Regions from separate parts of the Ruminococcus sp. N15.MGS-57 genome, predicted to be linked through region 1. Evidence: predicted binding sites of a transcription regulator. Region 1 holds the regulator's gene; each other region holds the start of a gene.
What was found. Region 1 encodes Rex, which represses fermentation and respiration genes when NADH is low (regulators of the CRP and FNR family bind a similar motif). Its sites were predicted from a motif close to ATTGTTAANNNNTTAACAAT; they were not measured.
Positions count from the first base shown of each region.

Region 2: the regulator Rex is predicted to act here: its motif matches at 5,537-5,556, upstream of WS40_RS08150 (phosphoglycerate kinase).
Region 3: the regulator Rex is predicted to act here: its motif matches at 4,904-4,923, upstream of fucO (lactaldehyde reductase).

Region 1 is NZ_LARF01000054.1:1,569-8,561, reverse strand. It holds gene WS40_RS09615 (phosphotransferase family protein) at 406-1,164, shown strand; gene WS40_RS09610 (hypothetical protein) at 1,376-1,966, shown strand; gene WS40_RS09605 (redox-sensing transcriptional repressor Rex) at 2,015-2,683, opposite strand; gene WS40_RS09600 (aryl-sulfate sulfotransferase) at 2,846-4,336, opposite strand; gene WS40_RS09595 (ABC transporter substrate-binding protein) at 4,354-5,406, opposite strand; gene WS40_RS09590 (ABC transporter permease) at 5,432-6,208, opposite strand; gene WS40_RS09585 (sulfate/molybdate ABC transporter ATP-binding protein) at 6,225-6,993, opposite strand, start outside.
Region 2 is NZ_LARF01000037.1:2,196-9,188, forward strand. It holds gene WS40_RS08125 (sensor histidine kinase) at 1-551, shown strand, start outside; gene gpmI (2,3-bisphosphoglycerate-independent phosphoglycerate mutase) at 644-2,167, opposite strand; gene WS40_RS08135 (hypothetical protein) at 2,203-2,652, opposite strand; gene tpiA (triose-phosphate isomerase) at 2,770-3,546, opposite strand; gene WS40_RS08145 (DUF3592 domain-containing protein) at 3,677-4,198, opposite strand; gene WS40_RS08150 (phosphoglycerate kinase) at 4,277-5,500, opposite strand; gene WS40_RS08155 (ATP-dependent Clp protease ATP-binding subunit) at 5,639-6,993, opposite strand, start outside.
Region 3 is NZ_LARF01000024.1:19,769-26,761, reverse strand. It holds gene WS40_RS06675 (NAD(+) synthase) at 1-948, opposite strand, end outside; gene WS40_RS06670 (sensor histidine kinase) at 1,114-2,199, shown strand; gene WS40_RS06665 (response regulator) at 2,201-2,824, shown strand; gene typA (translational GTPase TypA) at 2,885-4,702, opposite strand; gene fucO (lactaldehyde reductase) at 5,146-6,294, shown strand; gene WS40_RS06650 (response regulator transcription factor) at 6,447-6,993, shown strand, end outside.

The sequences.
Region 1 (6,993 bases):
TTGTTATTTTTTTGTCAATCTTATAAAGTTACAGCTTTTTTGATATTTTACGTCGTTTTATTATGCAATATACATAAATATTGAACATTGTTTTATGATAGATTAACAATTCATGACCGTCAAATTGCACAAAAGAAATCAGATTGATAAAAAATTATCATTTATGCTGTCTGGAAAAAGATTAATAAATATAAGATAAAAACTAAACAAAAATAAAACAGTTGTGAAAATAACGAAAAAGTGCTTGACATTTAGAAAATCTGTAGTATAATATAGACATAACAGAGATACATAGAAAGCACGGAGATGTAAAGGTAATTTTACACAATAAGGCTGTTGAAAAATTGATGTATACTCTGAAACTCGACTTAATACCATATTTTAAAATAAAAGGAGATATGACTTATGAAACTTGATAACTTTGTAGCATCCAGCGACATCTATGATGTTTATGAATCTGATGGAATGGCAGTGAGGATCTATAAGAAGCCTGAATACAAGGAAAAGTGTCTGTATGCGGCTCTTACACACGCAAGAGTTGAAACAACACTTGGCAATTCCTTTATAAAGATGCCTGTTCTTCACGAGGTTTCCGTTATCGACGGCAAATGGGCTATAACAATGGACTTTATAAAAGGTAAGACTCTTCAGCAGCTTATGGACGAAAATCCAGACAAGAAAGACACGTATCTTAACCAGTTTATCGACATTCAGTGCGAGATACACGCTCAGTATATGCCACTTCTTTCAAAGCTGAAAGATAAGATGGCAAGACAGATCAAGACTCTTGGTCAGATCGACGAGATAAAGAAGTATGAGCTTCTCACAAGACTTGATTCAATGCCAAAGCACATCAAGCTTTGCCATGGTAACTTTGAGCCAAAGAACGTTATCATCAATGACGAAGGTACTTATGTTATCAATTGGGGTTCTGCTAGACAAGGCAATGCTTCTGCTGACGTTGCAAGAACATACCTGCTGTTCTGCCTTAATAATCCTGATCTTGCTGAGGCTTATCTTGATAAGTATTGCGTAAAGAGCGGAACATCTAAGCAGTATGTACAGGCTTGGTTGCCGATCGTTGCAGCAGCACAGCTCATTAAGGGCAAACCAGAGGAGAAGGATCTGCTCATGAAGTGGATCGACGTTGTAGATTACGATTAGTCTTTTCGTCAGGTTGTAACAAATTTGTAACCTCTTATTGTGCAAATAGCTAAAAAATGATTTATCCCGATTATGAGTTTCGTCATAATCGGGATATTTTGTTACAATTCTTTATAATCCCTTTACAGAGTAATTTTCATGTGATATAATGTGAAACTGTTGAAATATGACATAATGATTTAGGACTACAGAGGTTATTCGGAGGATCAATATGAAAAAGCTAATGATAGCTGTTGCTATAGTTTGCACTATGTTTGCTTTGCCGGCTTGTGGAAAAAATGCCGATAATAAAACAGAAAATAATGTTAATCTTACAAATAATGACGTAACGACAGCTCAGACAGAGGTTACTGATGAAGTGCCAGACGAAACTACTTCACTCCCTGACAGAAGCACTCTTGAAAAGATACCAGATGAGGCTGTTGATTCGTTTAATCAGGTCGTAGATGTCTGCAAGGAGATATATCCTTTGGCAGAAAAAACCAAAAGGCTTTATGGTTATACAGGCACTAAGACTGTGAACAAAAAGAATTGTTACATTTTTGTTATATATGATAAAAATGACGATGTGTTGACAAAGGTGGCAACTGTCGCTGCCGAGGTCGCATCAGATAAGCTTTACGTTCTTGATGATGAAACAGGAAGTGCCGAAAAAATCAATACCGAGGATGTTAAAACTCAATCTACAGAGTCATGGGCAGATCAAGTAACTGAGTCTTTTGCTGAGTACTATCAGAGCAAAGAGGTTAACGACCATCTTGCTGCAGTTGTTGAAACAGCCGCGGTTAAAACAGTTCGCTAATACTTTATATAAAAAAATCACACCAGAAAATTTTCTGGTGTGATTTTTTTATTCGATCTCTTCGCTGTTGTCAGTATCAGTGCTTGTGATGATATTTGTTGCATATGTAAGTGTAAGCAGGCTGTCACCCAAATGGACATTTTCCACAACTATGTTTTCATAGTCGATGCTAAGATCATAATGTGAAAAATTCCAGAACGCTTTCAGACCAAGATTTACAAGCTGGTCTGCAATAGCCTGAGTGTTTGCCTTCGGTATACAAAGCACAGCTACAACAGGGGAGTTTGCTTCGCAAAAGCTTTCTATATCATTAGTGTGACGAATCGGTATGTTTCCTACCACTTCACCAGTGAGCTTAGGGTTTATATCAAATATGCCAATGAGATTGCAGCCCCTTGTTTCAAAGTTAATATGTGTGGCGATAGCTTTACCGAGGTTTCCTGCACCGATAAGTATGGTCTTGAAATGTTTGTCTACTCCGAGTATCTTGCCTATTTCCATTCTAAGCTCGTCAACGTGATAGCCATATCCCTGCTGACCGAATCCGCCAAAGCAGTTAAGGTCTTGTCTTATTTGTGAAGCCGTGAGCTTCATTCTCTCAGAAAGCTCCCTTGAAGATATTCTTTCAAGTCCTTCTTTTTGAAGCTCACCTAAAAATCTATAATAACGTGGCAGTCGTTTTATTACTGATGCGGATATCGAACCGTCTTTAGACATATATTTACACTTTCCTTTACTAATAAACATGATTGATAAATAAATAACAATATCATATAATATAATAGCACTAATCTTTTCTTTTGTCAAGGACTTGTAAACTCTCTGCGGTCTTAAAAAAAGCAGCCTCGTTTTACAGAAGCTGCCTTATGTACATTAATTTTATTCTAGATCTTTTTTCTTTACAGAAGCAACACAGAAGTCGATGCGTTCTTCATCATCTTCTTCATTTCCTGAACCTGTGAGAGGAACTCTTTTTGTTGGATCGATCCCGTCAACGGCTGTAACAAGCCCTGTGCCCTCGCCAATAGAAGCACCCAGTACTCTGAACTTTGTAATGTCGATAGGCTCGATAGAGGTCTCAACAGGCTTTTCAAGCTGTGGTATCCACTCGTATGGTACACGATAAGCTCTGTAGATCATGTTGCTTTTGAATGTTCCAGCAAAATTCTTGAAATAAGGGTTTACAAATTCCCAAACTATTTCATGGTCAGGTGTGACCTCAAGAAGATGTCCATCTGAACCTTCCGTAATAAGAGTGTTTCCGTTCGGAAGTCGCTGTGCAGAGCTGATGTATGAGCTATAGAACTTAGAAGCGTCAGTAAAAAGCAGATTTCCTGCTTCAAGGGGAGTGTACTGCCATGTTATTTCAAGTGTAACAGGATTGAATTGAAGAACTCTTGAGTAATCTCTGTGTGCATTGTTCACGCCTGTGAGGGAAGCAGGGTTAGGTGTGCCGTAGCCACCCTCGCCACCGTTATCGAATACCAACAGGTCGCCCTCTCCAGGAAGTCCCTTTGGTATCATGTGCAGGTGGTGCTGACCAATTATCCAGCCAAGCTTCTTTGTGGCTTCGCTTTCGTTGAAGTTAGGACCTACACGCCATACTATCTTACCTGTTGATTTCTCGATAATTCCGAGTATGTTTGAGTTTCTTGCGTCAAATATGATATTGTCTGGGTGGAAGCGTTTGTCGCCTGCGTCATACCACTTATTTTCGCCAAGGGTAGAGAAGTTGTTTATGTGCATCCAATCTCCACCTGCCTCACCGTGAAGACCAGGGTTTCTGAACAATGCGTTCTTTGCGGCCTCGTCAAAGCCAAGCTCATCAAAGTGGTCGCTTGCACGCCAGCTCCAAATTATATTGCCTTCCCAATCCACTTCGATGATCTTATCGTCGATAAGTCTTTTGTCTGAAATATCGTGGTTGTAGAGGTTCTCGTGAGTAAGGATAAGTGTATTGCCACTGTCTGTCTTTGGCTCACCATTTGGATAATAGTAACCCACAGTGCTGCCCTCACGCTGAAAATCATGGTGCTGTCTAGCCATATAGACCGGTTCTTTACCAGGGTCGGCAACAAGTTCAGTTTTGTCGAATTTCCATACGATATGACCGTCCCAGTCTACCTGAACAAGATCAAGTTGATCCTGATATGCATATTTACCTCCTCTTGCTCCTGTTGTGCCCATTACATATCCGCCTGGGAGTATTTTGTTAGGAAATCCTCCCAGTCCAGCCCAAAGCTTAACTTCATTGCCATTCATATCTATGAGCAGAGCACCTTTAGCGGACGGGAAGATCGTATAACCGCTGTAGGCTTTTTCTTTGTTGTATATTGTAACTCCTGTTGGATAAATGCTTGGATAACCCATATCTGATTCCTCCTTGTTTATTTGTCTGCTTTTGTCAGGTCTGCCGTAACGTTATCTGAAAATGCTTTTTTTGCTGAGTCTGGATAATAAAAATCCCTTATGTTGTAACTGTTTGGATATTTACCATTCTCATACGCCCACTTATTTATTTCATCAAGATGAGATGCAGCTTCCTCAGAAAGTCCCAGTTTAATACTGTACTGTTCCCAGTTTGTTTTGAAATCATCTGGTTCGATTCCATATTTCTTTGATATTTTTTCAGCCGACTCATCTAAGTTGTCATTTATGTATTTAACGCTTTCATCAAGTGCTTTAAGATAGTTCGTAAGAGTTTCAGTATTGTTCTTTGCAAAGTCGCTTGATGTTATAAGATAAGCAGATACGTTTATCCCTATATCTTTTGCAGATGCGATCTGAGTCCAGCCCTCTGCTTCATATTTTTTTATAGCTGAGCCTGTAACGATAGCGGCTGATGCCTCACCGTTATGTGCAACTGCTATCTGAGTTGATATGGAATCTGTGTTGACGTTTTTCTGCTTTGACGGGTCAAGTCCTAAATAAGTCTGAGCCTGCCAGTTGAAGTATTCTGAAACTGTTCCAATAGAAGTTATCCATCCTTCACTTTCATCTAAAGCATCAAGATCATCTTTGTATTTTGGTGCAACAAAAAGGCCACCATTATATGAAACGCTAGAACTTAGATCTGAAAAAATCACAAGATTAGTGTTATCGAGAGTATTTCCAATTCTGTTTACAGCAGCAAAATCTGCAAGCAGTCCTGTATCTGCTGTGCCTGTTGCAATAGCGTCAACTGTGTTAATGCCGGCAGCGTATTCTGATGTTTCGAGAGATATACCATATTTCTCAAATATTCCTTGCTCCATACCGATATAGTCGGCATACTGATCTGGCTGACCTGTCATGTTCGCAACTCTCAAAACGCTAAGCTCTTTACCGTCTTTGGTAACCTTCTTTGCGGTTTTTCCGCTTGATGAACTACCGCATGATGCAAGAAGAGTTACTGTCAATGCTGTCGATGCTATTATTGCGATTATCTTTTTTATGTTCATTTTTAAATCTCTCCTGTTAAATTAATTATTTTACGTCAAAGTGTTTAAGTTTTTTCTTGCCAATAAACTGCAGGATCCTGTCAGCAGCAAAGCCAATCACAGCAAGTGTGACGATTCCTGCAAAAGCCCAGCTTGTTTTGTAATAAAGCTTCGAGCTGTTTATAAGATAACCAAGGCCATCACTGCCGACCAGCATTTCAGCTGCCACAACACAGATGATAGCTGAGCTAAGTCCTAGTCTTATTCCAGTGTAGATATTAGATACCGCTGATGGTACAACTACTGTGAAAAAAACTCTTGCTTTTTTTGCCCCCATGCAGGAAGCTGCTTCCACGAGCTGCTTATCAGTTGAAGCCACACCCGCTATAGTGTTTACGAACATAGGGAAGAATGATGCGTAGAAAATAAGTGCTACTTTTGATTCTTCGCCTACTCCGAACCACATTAGAAAGAGTGTCGTCAATGCAATAGCAGGCACAAATCTGAAAAAGCTAAGTATAGGTTCAACGAGCCAGCGTACAGGTCTGAAATTTCCTACAATAAGACCCATAGGAACAGCAAAAATTATTGAAAGTAGCCAGCCTTTTATTACTCTTCCGACGCTTGCAACAATGTCACTCCAAAGAGTTCCGTCTTTGATAAGTTCCTCCATGCTGTCGATCGTTTCCTTTGGGCTTGGAAGAAAATATTCATCATATTTCAAAGATCCTATTCCCCAAAGGGCAATTATTGCTACCCATGATATGATGCCACATTTTAGTATCTTCTGTATAGCAGAGGACTTTATTTTATTATTTTTCATTTTAATGTCCTCCTTATTAAATATAGTACAGCTCTGAGTCATCAAGAGCTTTGTTTACGAGAATATTTGTCGTGTTTTCATCAATAGTGTAAAGCTTCTTGATAAGTACTTTTACCTTATCACCTTTTTTCAGACGGGAAGCGTTCAGCGGATATCTGCCTGTTACTGAGATACCGTCTATGGAAGCTTTAACCTCAAAGGCGTTTCCTCTGAATGAAACTTCTTCCACAACGGCATCCTCCATTGAGCTTTCAAACTGATGATACTCGCTGTCTTCAAATTTGTTTATCTCGATAAACTCAGGTCTGATTATAGCTGAAGTCTTGCCCTCTGCTGTTTCAAAGCCTTTGAGCTTGCTGTAGTCCTCGATAACTGCGGACTGACCGATAAACTGAGCAACAAAAGGAGTTTTAGGTTCAAGGTATATCTCAACTGGATTGCCTATCTGCTCAACTCTGCCTTTGTTTGTGATAACAATTTCGTCTGCGACCTCTATTGCTTCGTCCTGATCGTGTGTAACGAAAATGCTAGTTATGCCTATTTTATCAATTGTATCACGAAGCCATGTTCTCAGTTCTTTTCTTACCTTTGCGTCGATAGCTGCAAAAGGTTCGTCAAGTAGAAGGAGTTCAGGCTGAGGTGCTAGTGCTCTTGCAAGAGCGATACGCTGCCTTTGACCTCCGCTGAGCTGGTCAGGATAACGCTTGCCAACGTCAGGCAAGCCAACAAGTTCAAGAAGCTCAGCCACACGTTGTTTGATAAACTTCTTATCTTTTTTCTGAACC
Region 2 (6,993 bases), on a different contig from region 1:
CTGAATATCAAAGCCTATCAGACATATGCGGTGAGGTATGCGACGAAGAAGGCAATTTGCTTGAGGAGGACGGCTGTATTTTCAGATACTCCATTGACCCGTGCATTTATTTTGAAACAAACAAAAGCCTTATTAAAAATGTGCTTGTAAATCTGCTTGTGAACGCATATATGTACAATGACAAGGAACAGCGGCAGGTGGAGCTTATCCTAAAAACTGAGGACGACAGGATAATACTGTCAGTAAGTGATAACGGCAACGGCATGACAGACGATGTATGGCAGGCGGCTATCACGCCATTTGGCACATTCCAGAAATACAGTAGCAGTGAGGCGTTGGGGCTTGCACTGGCAAAATGCTTTTGCGACCGTTTTGACGGTGAACTAAGTTATCGCAGCGAGATTGGCAAAGGCACTTGTGTGACCATGAGTTTCCCATGTGACAGCCGTGGTTTGCCGAAAGAGTTCCATGTGAGCAGAATGCCACCCATACCGAACCCATACGGCAGTACCTACTGCATAATGGCTAAAGGGCTTGACCCACTGAAATAGGGTTTGGGCAGTATACAGAGCAAGTGAATAGATGGAATACCAAAAAAGGCAGTGCCGATTTTCTCGGTACTGCCTTGATTATTTTATGGAAATTAGTCCTTGATGATAGACTTACCTGTCATTTCCTTTGGCTGCTCAAGACCCATGAGTTTGAGCATTGTTGGTGAAAGGTCAGCAAGAACGCCGCCCTCTCTGATAAGAACATTGCCTGCACCTGCGATAATAAGAGGTACAAGGTTGGTTGTGTGGGCTGTGAATGGAGAGCCGTCATCTTCCATCATCTTATCTGCGTTGCCGTGGTCTGCTGTGATAAGTGCTATGCCGCCCTTTGCAAGAACTGCGTCAACTGTTTTGCCTACGCACTCGTCAACTGCTTCTACGGCTGCTACGGCTGCGTCGAACACGCCTGTGTGACCTACCATATCGCAGTTTGCATAGTTGAGGATAATTGCGTCATACTTGTCAGACTCTATTCTCTTGAGAACTTCGTCGCATACAAGATATGCGCTCATTTCAGGCTGGAGGTCATAAGTTGCTACCTTTGGTGAATTGATGAGGGCTCTGTCCTCGTTTTCAAAAGGAGCTTCTACGCCACCGTTGAAGAAGAATGTAACGTGTGCATACTTCTCTGTTTCAGCGATTCTAAGCTGTGAAAGACCCTTCTTTGCGATATACTCGCCGAAAGTATTTTCAAGGCTTGCTGGCTTGAATGCAACGTCAACGTTTGGCATTGTTGCGTCATACTGTGTCATGCAGACATAGTAAAGTGGGAATCTGCCATTTCTTCTCTCAAAGCCTGTGAAATCATCGTCAACGAGAGTTCTTGTTATCTCTCTTGCTCTGTCAGGACGGAAGTTGAAGAAGATAACGCTGTCGTTTGCGGATATCTTGCCGTTCTCATCGATAACTGTAGGAACAACGAACTCGTCTGTAACGTCAGCGGCATAGGAAGCCTTGATAGCGTCAACTGCGTTATCAGCCTTATTGCCCTCGCCGTATACCATTGCGTCATAAGCCTTGCCTACACGCTCCCAACGGTTATCTCTGTCCATTGCATAGTAACGTCCCATTACTGTTGCTATCTTGCCGACACCAATTTCCTTGAGCTTTTCTTCAAGCTCAGCTACGAAGTCAACTCCGCTTGTAGGAGGAACATCTCTGCCGTCCATGAAGCAATGAACGTATACCTTTGTAAGACCTGCTTTCTTAGCAAGCTCCAAAAGGCCATAGAGGTGTGAATTATGTGAGTGAACGCCGCCGTTTGAAAGAAGTCCGAACAGGTGGAGTGCGCTGTCATTCTTCTTGCAGTTCTCAACGGCTGCTGTGAAAGCTTCGTTTGAGAAGAATTCGCCGTCCTTGATAGACTTTGTAATTCTTGTAAGTTCCTGATAAACTATTCTTCCTGCGCCGATATTTGTATGGCCTACCTCTGAGTTACCCATTTGTCCCTCAGGAAGTCCAACGTCCATGCCGCTTGCACCGATAAGAGTGTGCGGATAGTTGGCAAGAAGTCTGTCGATATTAGGTGTTTTGGCAGCTCTGATAGCGTTGCCGTAATCCTTGTGATTATAGCCGAAGCCGTCCATAATGATAAGTGCTATGGGTTTCTTTGACATATTTCTTAGTCCTTTCAACATCATTTATATTCGTATTATCCCCAATAACCGCCATTTTCAAGGAAGCTCAGGACATATTCCTTAAATTCCTTGGCAGTATCGTCGCTTGTGTAATAGGTCTTTGCGCCGATACGGACATAGTTACTCTCTCCTGACTCATAGTAGATAGCCGGACCTTCTGAACATTTTATATCCAGCCAATCGCCGCCGACAACATACTCACTTGAATCCGGTTCTTTTTCTTCTGCGTTTTCCATGACTTTCGTGCGGAACTCTGTTATCTTGTCGAGAAGCTCGCTGTCTGTAAACTCAACGCCGCTAAGAAGCTTACTAGAGTCCATTTTGATAGTTACATTTTCAAGCTGAGCTTCAGATGTTGTCTGAGAGCTTTCTGCCGCCGGTGCACTGCTTTCGTCAACGCTTCCGCAGGCTGCAAATGACATACACATGGATAATACTAATGCTGCAAATATTAATTTTTTCACAGTTGCGTCCCCCTGTTCAAAAAAAGCAGAGGACAGCCGCAGCCGTCCCCTGCGGAACTTTTTATTTGTTTGTTCTTGTGACGAATGATATTTTGCCCCTAGATATCCGTCTGTTAATTAGCCCTCAACAGCTGCCTGAACGATAGTGTTGAAGTCAGCAGCCTTCAGTGAAGCACCGCCGATAAGACCGCCGTCTACGTTCTCCTTAGAAAGAAGCTCTGCGCAGTTCTTAGCGTTCATTGAGCCGCCGTACTGAATTGTAACTGCCTCTGCTGTAGCTTCGTCATAGATCTTAGCAAGTGTTGCTCTGATGAATGCGCAAACTTCCTCTGCCTGATCTGCTGTAGCTGTCTTGCCTGTGCCGATAGCCCAAACTGGCTCGTAAGCGATAACGGACTTCTTAACGTCCTCTGCTGATACACCGAAGAAATCAAGCTTTACCTGTCTTGCGATAACTTCCTCTGTGATGTTGCACTCACGCTCCCAAAGAAGCTCGCCAACGCAAACGATAGGCTTAAGACCAGCTGCAAGAGCTGCCTTTGTTCTCTTGTTTACTGTTTCGTCTGTTTCACCGAAATACTGTCTTCTCTCAGAGTGACCGATAACAACGTACTCAACGCCAAGCTCAACGAGCATATCTGCTGAGATCTCGCCTGTGAAAGCGCCGCTCTTCTCAAAGTGAACGTTCTCTGCACCGATCTTTACGTTTGAACCTGCTGTTGCGTTGATAGCAGTTTCAAGGTTTGTGAAAGGAACGCAAGCGATAACTTCTACCTTGCCCTCAGCGTTTGCAACAAGTGGCTTGATAGCTTCGAGAAGCTCCTTAGCCTCAGGTCTTGTCTTGTTCATTTTCCAGTTTCCTGCAATAATTGCTTTTCTTACAGCTTTTTTCATGATAAAAAACTCCTTTATTTTTTATAGGGAACAGAAAAACTGTTCCTGCTAGTTTTCCAAGTCTATTATACAACATTCACTCGTATTTGTCAACTAATTAACAAAGGCTTGGACTTATTTTATCTGTTTTTTACAGCTTGTCTATAAGCATGACCACACCGAAAACGCCAAGCAGGACACCGATAGCGATAGCCGCATAGCCAAAGGGCGTTTTCTCCTCTTTTTCCTCGGCTTCCTTTTCCTCCTCAGTGACTTCTACCTTTGATTTTTCATCGTCAAGGTAAAATTCCTGTGGGTTTGCGGGGTTATACTTTATGTCTATCATATCGCCCTTTTCATAGCCGTTGTCTGTGACTATTTGTGTATACTTCTCGCCGTCTATGGTATAGCCTATTTTCCATTCGGTAAAAACTCTGTCCTCACCGCCGTTGAAATCAGGCATTGTGGTCTTGACTTTCTGCAAGGCTTTTGCCTGAGTTGGTTCGTAGTGATCCTCCTCAGGGATATTATATTCCTGCTCAGGGAAAAAGCGATAGCCCTGCAAGGCTTTTATACCGAAATAGATAAGTCCAATGCCTGTGAGCAGAAGAATTATTCCGCCTATGCCCTGCCAGCCTAATCCGCTTTTTGCAAGTAGTGTTATTTCATTCATTTTTACTACCTCGATTTCTGCATAAAAAAGGGACAGGCAAAACCTGCCTGCCCCTAGCTTATAGCCTAGTAAGATATATTACTTGTCAGCGATTACGTCGATACCTGGGAGAACCTTGCCCTCGAGGTATTCAAGTGAAGCTCCGCCGCCTGTTGAGATGTGTGACATCTTATCAGCAAAGCCAAGCTGGATAACTGCTGCTGCTGAGTCGCCGCCGCCGATGATAGTTGTAGCGTCTGTTTCAGCAAGTGCCTTTGCAACTGCGATTGTACCCTTTGCAAGTGTTGGGTTCTCGAACACGCCCATAGGACCATTCCAAACAACTGTCTTTGCAGACTTAACAGCCTCGCCGAAGAGAGCCTGTGTCTTTGTGCCTATATCAAGGCCTTCCTTGTCAGCTGGGATCTTGTCAGAATCAACAACTTCTACATCGATAGGAGCGTCGATAGGATCAGGGAAACCTGCTGCAACTGTTGTGTCGATAGGGAGAAGAAGCTTCTTGCCGAGCTTTTCAGCCTTTGCCATCATTTCCTTGCAGTAGTCGATCTTTGTATCGTCAACGAGGGAAAGACCAACTTCCTTGCCCTGTGCCTTAAGGAATGTATATGCCATACCGCCGCCGATGATAAGTGTATCGCACTTCTCGAGGAGGTTTGAGATAACGTTGAGCTTATCTGCTACCTTTGCGCCGCCGAGGATAGCAACGAATGGTCTAACAGGTGTTTCAACTGCATTTCCGAGATAGTTGATCTCTTTCTGCATGAGGTAACCAACTGCTGTTTCCTTAACGAACTTTGTAACGCCAGCTGTAGAAGCATGAGCTCTGTGAGCTGAACCGAAAGCGTCCATTACAAATACTTCGTCGTCAACGAGGTCAGCAAGTTCCTTAGCGAAAGCTTCGCCGTTCTTTGTTTCCTCTGCGCCTCTGAATCTTGTGTTCTCAAGAACAACGATATCACCGTCAGCCATTTCAGCAACTGCCTTCTTAGCGTTGTCGCCAACTACTGTATCGTCAGCAGCGAATGTTACCTTTGTTTCAGGAAGAAGCTCTGCAAGTCTTGCAGCAGCAGGAGCAAGTGAGAACTTAGCCTCTGGGCCGTTCTTTGGCTTGCCAAGATGTGAACACAGAACTACCTTGCCGCCGTCAGCTACCAGCTTCTTGATAGTTGGGAGAGCAGCTGTTATTCTGTTATCGTTTGTAATAACGCCGTCCTTAAGAGGAACGTTAAAGTCAACTCTTACGAGTACCTTTTTGCCCTTTACATTAATGTCATCAACAGTAACTTTGTTTAAACCTGCCATTTTAAAGACACCTCTCAATTTAATTTTTTAATTCACGTTGTTAAAAAACTAACAACCTTACCTTTATTATATAACATACCGTCATAAAAATCAAGTATTTTTTTATAATTTTTACCCTGATTTTATAACTTTAGGCTTTTAAAGTGCGTCCACCCTTATCTCTCCGTTGTCAGCGGATATTGCCACGGCGGACACCGCTCCCTCGCCCTTGTCTATAAGCAGTTCGGCTATCTTATCCTCAACCTCGTTTCTTATGACACGGCGGATATCTCTTGCACCAAGCTTCTGACCGTATGCCTTATGTGCGATAGTTTTCAGAGCTTCATCTGTATATCTCAAGCTGATATGTTTCTCCTCCAGCGGCGACTTCATCTCGTCCAGCATAAGACCTGCTATGCCTGCGTAATTCTCCTCTGTGAGCGGATTGAACACAACTATCTCGTCTATTCTTCCAAGAAACTCAGGTCTCAGGAAATCTCTCAGTGCTTTCATTGCTTTATCCTTGGCGATATCACTGTCGGTCTTATTGAAGCCCACACCTGTATCTCTATCAGTCGAACCTGCGTTTGATGTCATGACGATAACTGTATTCTCAAATGAAACACTTCTGCCCTGCGAATCGTTGATACGTCCCTCGTCAAGTATCTGGAGAAGTATGTTCATAACGTCAGGGTGAGCCTTTTCTATCTCGTCAAAAAGTACCACTGAATATGGTCTGCGGCGCACCTTTTCGGTAAGCTGACCTGCTTCATCAAAGCCTACATATCCCGGAGGTGAGCCGATAAGCTTTGATACTGAGTGCTTCTCCATATACTCGGTCATGTCAACTCTGATAAGCGGTTCGGTGGCGTCAAAAAGCTCTTCTCCAAGGACTTTCACAAGCTCTGTTTTTCCAACGCCTGTTGGGCCGACGAAAATAAATGAAGCCGGTCTGCGACGTTTTGAAAGCTGAACCCTTGTACGCTTTATTGCCTTTGCGACCTTATCAACGGCTTCGTCCTGGCCGATAACACGCTTTGAAAGGGCTTCTTTCAGATGCTTTATCTTGTCATACTCGGTCTGAGCTATTTTATTGGCAGGGATACCTGTCCAAAGCTCTATTACCTTTGAGATATCTTCCTCTGTTACCTGAACGTTTTTGAGGGTCTCCTCAACTTCTTTGAGCCTGTTCTGTATTCTCAGTATCTCGCCCTTTTCCTTTGCGATTATCTCATAGTCAGGTTCTGACTTCTGCTCGTAATCCTCAACGAGCTTTTCATGCTTTTTTAGTTCCTCGTTAAGTGCGTCGAACTCTTCTATTTCAGGTGTTCTGATACTTGTGCAGGCGCAGGCTTCGTCAAGAAGATCTATCGCCTTGTCAGGGAGAAATCTGTCGTTGATATATCTTTCAGAAAGCACTGCACACTCTCTGAGCATATCGTCTGATATCTTTACTCTATGGAAATTTTCGTAATACTGCTTTATGCCTTTGAGAACTGTGATTGTGTCCTCAA
Region 3 (6,993 bases), on a different contig from region 1:
AACGTCAAGAAAATACGGCTTATAAATTTCATTTAGCTGATCCCAAACCGAATTGCTCTCAGGATAGGTGGAGATCTTTCTTCTCTCGAACGCAAGCTTTTTGAAGTCTATCTCAGATATAGTTATGCCGTTTTCAAAAAGTCTGCTCTCTGCAAGTATAGAGCCGTTTTCCGCAATGATATTGTGACCCGAAAAGACCATATCCTGCGTTGACTCACCGTCACCGGCGGAGCAGTAGATATATCCTGCCACCAGTCTTGCAGACTGATTTGACACAAGCTGTCTGCGGTAAGAATCCTTGCCGATGACCTCATCGCTTGCGGACAGATTGCAAATAAGCGTTGCACCCGATTTAGCAAGATAATTTGAAACAGGGTCAGCCACCCACAGATCCTCGCAAAGCTCAAAGCCTATCTTCACGCAGTCGCTTGGCTGCTCGCCGTTGTTTTCCCAGTTGTCAAGCTCAAAGACATACTGTCCCATTTGTGCAGAATGCATATCGTCATCGGCAAAATACTGTGTAAGCTCAAGCTGGATATTGCCGCCCATATATGGTGCAAAATGCCTTGCCTCATAAAACTCGTTATAATTCGGTAAATGCGTTTTCGGTATAAATTTCAGTATCTCACCGTTTTGTATAACTGCCGCACAGTTATAAAGCTTGCCCTTTGCCCTCACAGGCATACCAACAGCCACAAGCATATCGCTGTTGACAGTTTTCTTCGCTATTTTCACAGCACCGTACATCGCCCTATCAAGCAAAGCGTTCTGAAAGAACAAGTCCTGACAGGTATAACCTGTTATGCAAAGCTCAGGGAACACAGCGACCTTTACGCCCTCTTCCCTGCACTTTTCAAGTTGACTGATTATTTTATCCACATTGAAGTCAACGTCTGCCACCTGTATCTCAGGGGTGCAGGCGGCGACCTTTATAAAACCGTCTTTCATAAAAATAAGCTCCTTACAAGAAATTATCATTGTTATCATTATACCATTTTTTATAGGTATAAGTCAATGATTTTTACAGTATAGCAAAACTATTTTAGAACGATACTAGACAATCGGCCACTAATGTGTTAAAATTGAGATATCACATCAAAGGGGGAACGCCATATGAACAAGCTGTGGGATAAGTTTCTTTTAGGCCTTAGCTGCTGTGCATTCATGCTTGCAGAGGGAACAGATCCGTCAAACATCACCACATTGCTATTGGCTGTCATATGCTCCGCTATCTTTCAAATAAAACCAAGCTCTGCCGTTGCATACCTTTCAGTTATTGCGTACAGCTCACTTTGCATTTTCAGCAAAGAAGCTTTGATACTCGCCCCTTTGGTGCTTTATGATGCTTTCTGTACAAAATTTTACCCTGCTATGGTCTTAACATTCATAGGCGTACTTGCAAATATATTCACTCTGGGAAAAGACATCTTCCCGCTTGTCGCTCTTTTTTTGGTAAGCTTCACAATTTCAAGCCGCAGCGTTCTGAACGAAAAGCTGACAAAAATGCTCATAAATACTCGTGACAATTCAAAAGAACTTACCACCCAGCTTGTAGAGAAAAACAAAGCCATGCAGAGAAATCAAGACTACGAGATATATCTTGCCACTCTGAAAGAGCGTAACCGCATTGCAAGGGAGATACACGATAACGTGGGACATATGCTCACAAGGTCTATTTTACAGCTTGGTGCGCTCTCGGTCATAAACAAAGATGAAACTGTCGGTGAAGCCATCAACGACCTGAGCGGCACGCTAAACACCGCCATGACGAGCATACGAAGCAGCGTTCATGATCTTCATGACGATTCTATCGCACTAAAGCCTGCTGTTGAAGACTGCATAAGACCTCTGAAAGACAGATTTGCAGTAAGCTGTGATTATGACTTTTCCGAAAGAATGTCACGAGATGTGAAGCTTTGCTTTATTGGCGTTATAAAAGAAGCGCTTTCCAATACTGCAAAGCACAGCAACGGTGACAGCATAAAAATAATCATTCGTGAACACCCTGCTCTTTATCAGCTTAGTATTGCAGACAACGGAAGCTGTCCCGAAAAGATAGACGAAAGCGGCATGGGGCTTGCCAATATGCGTGAGCGTGCGGCTTCTTTAAATGGAAACATAAACATCACATCGGGCAGCAAGGGATTCCGCATTTTTCTGTCTGTGCCGAAACAAAGCCTGACTGAACGGAGGTCTTGACATGAACATTGTTATAATAGATGATGACAAGCTTGTGGCGGTGTCGCTGAAAACCATTCTTGAAAGCACAGGCAGTGTGAAAGTTCTTGCCATGGGAAGCTGCGGCGAGGAAGCCATAGAGCTTTATTCTCTTCTCAAGCCTGATGTTCTGCTTATGGATATCCGCATGAACGGCATGAGCGGCATTGAAGCCGGCGAAAAGATCCTTGCTGGGTACCCTGACGCAAGGATACTTTATCTTACCACGTTTTCTGATGATGAATACATTATAAAGGCTGTGCTTATGGGAGCAAAGGGATATATTTTAAAGCAGGATTTTGAAAGCATATGCCCTGCCCTTGAAACCGTCATGAATGGGCAGACAGTTTTCGGCTCAGATGTTGCAAGCAAGCTTCCTGAGCTTCTTACCAATCACAGCAGTTTTGATTTTGACCACTACGGCATAGTCGAAAAAGAGCAGGAGATAATCGAACAGGTGGCAAAAGGGCTTTGCAACAAGGAGATAGCCTCACTGCTTTATCTCAGCGAGGGCACAGTGCGAAATTACATCAGCACTATCCTGGAAAAGCTCTCCCTCCGTGACCGCACACAGCTTGCTATTTTCTACTACACCAACATACAATAGCACTACAATTTCATAAAAAGTAAAGAGGAGACGGCATGACCGCTCCTCTTTTTGTTATTATTACATTTTAGCTCTTTCCTTAGCTCTCTGTGAGTTGCTCAGAATACGCTTTCTTATTCTTATGCTCTTTGGAGTTACTTCAAGAAGCTCATCATCAGCGAGAAACTCAAGTGAATCCTCAAGGCTGAGATTTCTTGGCGGAACAAGTCTGAGCGCGTCATCAGAACCGCTTGCACGAGTATTTGTAAGGTGCTTCTTCTTGCAGACATTTACAACAAGGTCTTCCTGCTTTGGTGAAGCGCCAACTATCATTCCCTCATATACAGGTGTGCCTGCTGTGATGAACAGCTCGCCTCTCTCCTGTGCGTTGTAAAGACCGTATGTTACAGCCTCGCCTGTTTCAAACGCAACAAGTGAGCCCGTTGCTCTCTTTGGTATCTCGCCCTTATATGGCTCGTAGTCATGGAATACAGAGCTCATGATACCCTCACCCTTTGTGTCTGTAAGGAACTCGCTCTTGTATCCGAAAAGTCCTCTTGCAGGGATAAGGAATTCAAGTCTCATTCTGCTTCCAACAGGTGCCATTTCCTGAAGCTCGCCCTTTCTTGCACCTATCTTCTCCATAACAGAACCTACGCAGTTCTCAGGAACGTCAATAACAAGTCTTTCGATAGGTTCACAAAGCTTGCCCTCTATCTCCTTGAACAGAACGTGCGGTGTTGAAACGCCAAGCTCATAACCCTCACGACGCATATTCTCGATAAGGATAGAAAGGTGCATTTCGCCACGGCCTGCGACCTTGAATGCGTCTGTGCTGTCTGTTTCAGAAACTCTCAGTGAAACGTCCTTAAGAAGCTCCTTGAAAAGTCTGTCTCTCAGGTGACGGCTCGTTACGAACTTGCCCTCTCTGCCTGCGAACGGCGAATTATTTACAGAGAATGTCATTTCAACTGTAGGCTCAGATATCTTTACAAAAGGAACAGCCTCAAAGTTGCCGAAGTCGCAGATAGTGTCACCGATAGTGATGTTCTCGATACCGCTTATACAAACGATATCGCCAGCCTTTGCACTCTGGCATGGAACTCTGTTAAGTCCCTCTATCTGATACATTGTAACGATCTTGCCACGATATTCCTTCTTAGTCTGATGATAGTCGCCGATCGTAACGTCCTGATTAACTTTCATTTCGCCACGCTCGATACGGCCGATAGCTATTCTTCCTACATACTCGTTGTAGTCGATAGCGGAAACAAGATACTGCATTGGACCCTCAGTATCTACCTCTGGTGCAGGGATATAGCTGAGTATCTCGTCAAAGAGAGGTATCATATCCTTGCCCTCTTCATCAGGTGAGTGAGTAGCTGTACCTGCTCTGCCTGAGCAATAAAGAATAGGGCTGTCAAGCTGCTCGTCAGTAGCGTCAAGATCCATGAGAAGCTCGAGAACTTCGTCGCCTACCTCGTTAAGACGAGCGTCAGGTCTGTCTATCTTATTGATAACGATGATTATTTTATGACCAAGCTCAAGTGCTTTCTGAAGCACAAATCTTGTCTGTGGCATTGGACCCTCGGCTGCGTCCACAAGCAGTATAACACCGTTTACCATTTTAAGAACACGCTCTACCTCACCACCGAAATCAGCATGGCCTGGGGTGTCGATAACGTTTATCTTAACGTCCTTATACTTGATAGAAGTATTCTTTGCAAGGATAGTGATTCCTCTCTCACGCTCGATATCGTTTGAATCCATGACTCTTTCTTCTACAGCCTGATTTTCTCTGAAAGTACCGCTCTGCTTGAGCATCTGGTCTACAAGGGTAGTCTTACCGTGGTCAACGTGGGCAATAATAGCAACATTTCTTAAATCTTCTCTAATCATACATACTCCTCCGATTTATCAAGACACAGCAAAGCGAATGCTTTCTGTAACGATTTGCTTAATATATTTCGCAAAAATTATAAACAATAAAAATTATAAATATATTTTCTCCCATCAAAGGAAAGAAAATCGTAATTTTTCACAAAAAGCCTATAAAACACAAAAGCACCTTGCGAAATTTTCCGCAAGGTAACTTTCCTAATTGAGAATTATAGCACATTTTTGCCGATTTGTCAAGAAAAAAGTATCATTCACAGGTTACGCCTTGTATGGTGTGCCTTAGATTAAATGATTTATGTTTTTGGCTGTTTTACACAATATTGCGTCACTAATATTTTACACAAAAATAGTTGAAATCGTGGCATAAAAGTTATATAATATTAATAATCAAAGATATAACTTTGATAACAGAGATCATATATTTTGAAAGGCGGAATAATCAAATGGCTAACAGAATGATACTTAATGAAACTTCATATTTCGGTGCAGGCTCGATCAGCGAGATAGTTACAGAGGCAAAGAAGAGAGCTTTTAAAAAGGCTCTTGTTGTAACAGACCCTGACCTTATCAAATTTAACGTTGCAAAGAACGTTACAGATCTTTTGGAGGAAGCAGGACTTGCTTATGATATATTCTCTCAGGTAAAGGCTAACCCTACTGTAAAGGTAGTAAAGGCTGGTATCGAAGCTTTCAAGGCAGCAGATGCTGACTATCTTATCGCTATCGGCGGCGGCTCATCAATGGACACTGCAAAGGCTATCGGTATCATCATAAACAACCCTGAATATGCTGACGTTACTTCTCTTGAGGGCGCTATTGACACAAAGAACCCTTGCGTTCCTATAATCGCAGTTCCTACAACAGCAGGCACAGCCGCAGAGGTAACTATCAACTATGTTATCACAGACGAGGAGAAGAAGAGAAAGTTCGTTTGCGTTGACCCTCATGATATCCCGGTAGTTGCTATAATCGACGCAAAGATGATGTCATCAATGCCTAAGGGACTTACAGCTTCAACAGGTATGGACGCTCTTACACACGCTATCGAGGGCTACACAACACTTGGCGCTTGGGAGCTTACAGACATGATGCACCTTAAAGCAATAGAGATAATCTCACGTTCACTGAGAAAGGCTGTTGAGAATGACCCACAGGGCAGAGAAGATATGGCTCTCGGTCAGTATATCGCAGGCATGGGCTTCTCAAACGTTGGTCTTGGCGTTGTTCACGGCATGGCTCACCCGCTCGGTGCATTCTATGACACACCTCATGGTATCGCAAATGCAGTTCTTCTTCCGTATGTAATGGAGTACAACGCTGAATACACAGGCGAAAAGTTCAAGTACATCGCAGAAGCAATGGGCATTGACACAACAGGCATGAGCCAGGCTGAATACAGAGCAGCCGCAGTAAACGCAGTTAAGCAGCTTTCAAAGGACGTTGGAATCCCTGAGAAGCTCCACGAGATAGGCGTTAAGGAAGAGGATCTTCAGGCTTTGAGCGAATCTGCATTCGCAGACGTATGCACAGGAGGAAATCCAAGACCTTGCACAGTTGAGTCTATCCTCGGCATTTATAAGACAGCATTCTAATTCAAAAATCTTTTATCTGCCCTCGGTTTTCGGGGGCAGATTTTTATTGCCCGAAAAGAATATTTATGGTATAATACATTTAAAGTGAGTTTTAAGTTCATAGGTTATCATATATCGTAAGATATTATACTGACTTATAGGGAGGAATTTTAATGAGATTACTTCTTGCTGAGGACGAGGTGGAGCTTGCAAATGCGCTTTCGGCAGTGCTTAAACACAAAAACTATTCTGTTGACGCTGTTTACAACGGCATCGACGCATACAACTATGCAATTGCACAGGATTATGACGGCATAATACTTGACATTATGATGCCTGGTATGGACGGCATACAGGTGCTTACAAAACTCCGTGAAAAGGGTATCGACTCCCCTGTTCTGCTGCTCACTGCAAAGTCTGATATTGACGATAGGATAACCGGACTTGATTCGGGTGCTGACGATTATCTTACAAAGCCATTTGCAATGGGCGAGCTTCTTGCGAGAATAAGGGCAATGACACGCCGCCGCACTGAGTTTGCACCCTCTACCCTTACTTTTGGAAACGTTTCTCTCAACAGGCAGAGCTTTGAGCTTTCAGGTCCTAACGGCTCTCAGAAGCTTGGCAACAAAGAGTTTCAAATGATAGAAGCCCTTATGCTAAATCACGGCACGCTTATTTCCACAGAGCGTTTCATGGAAAAGATATGGGGCTATGACT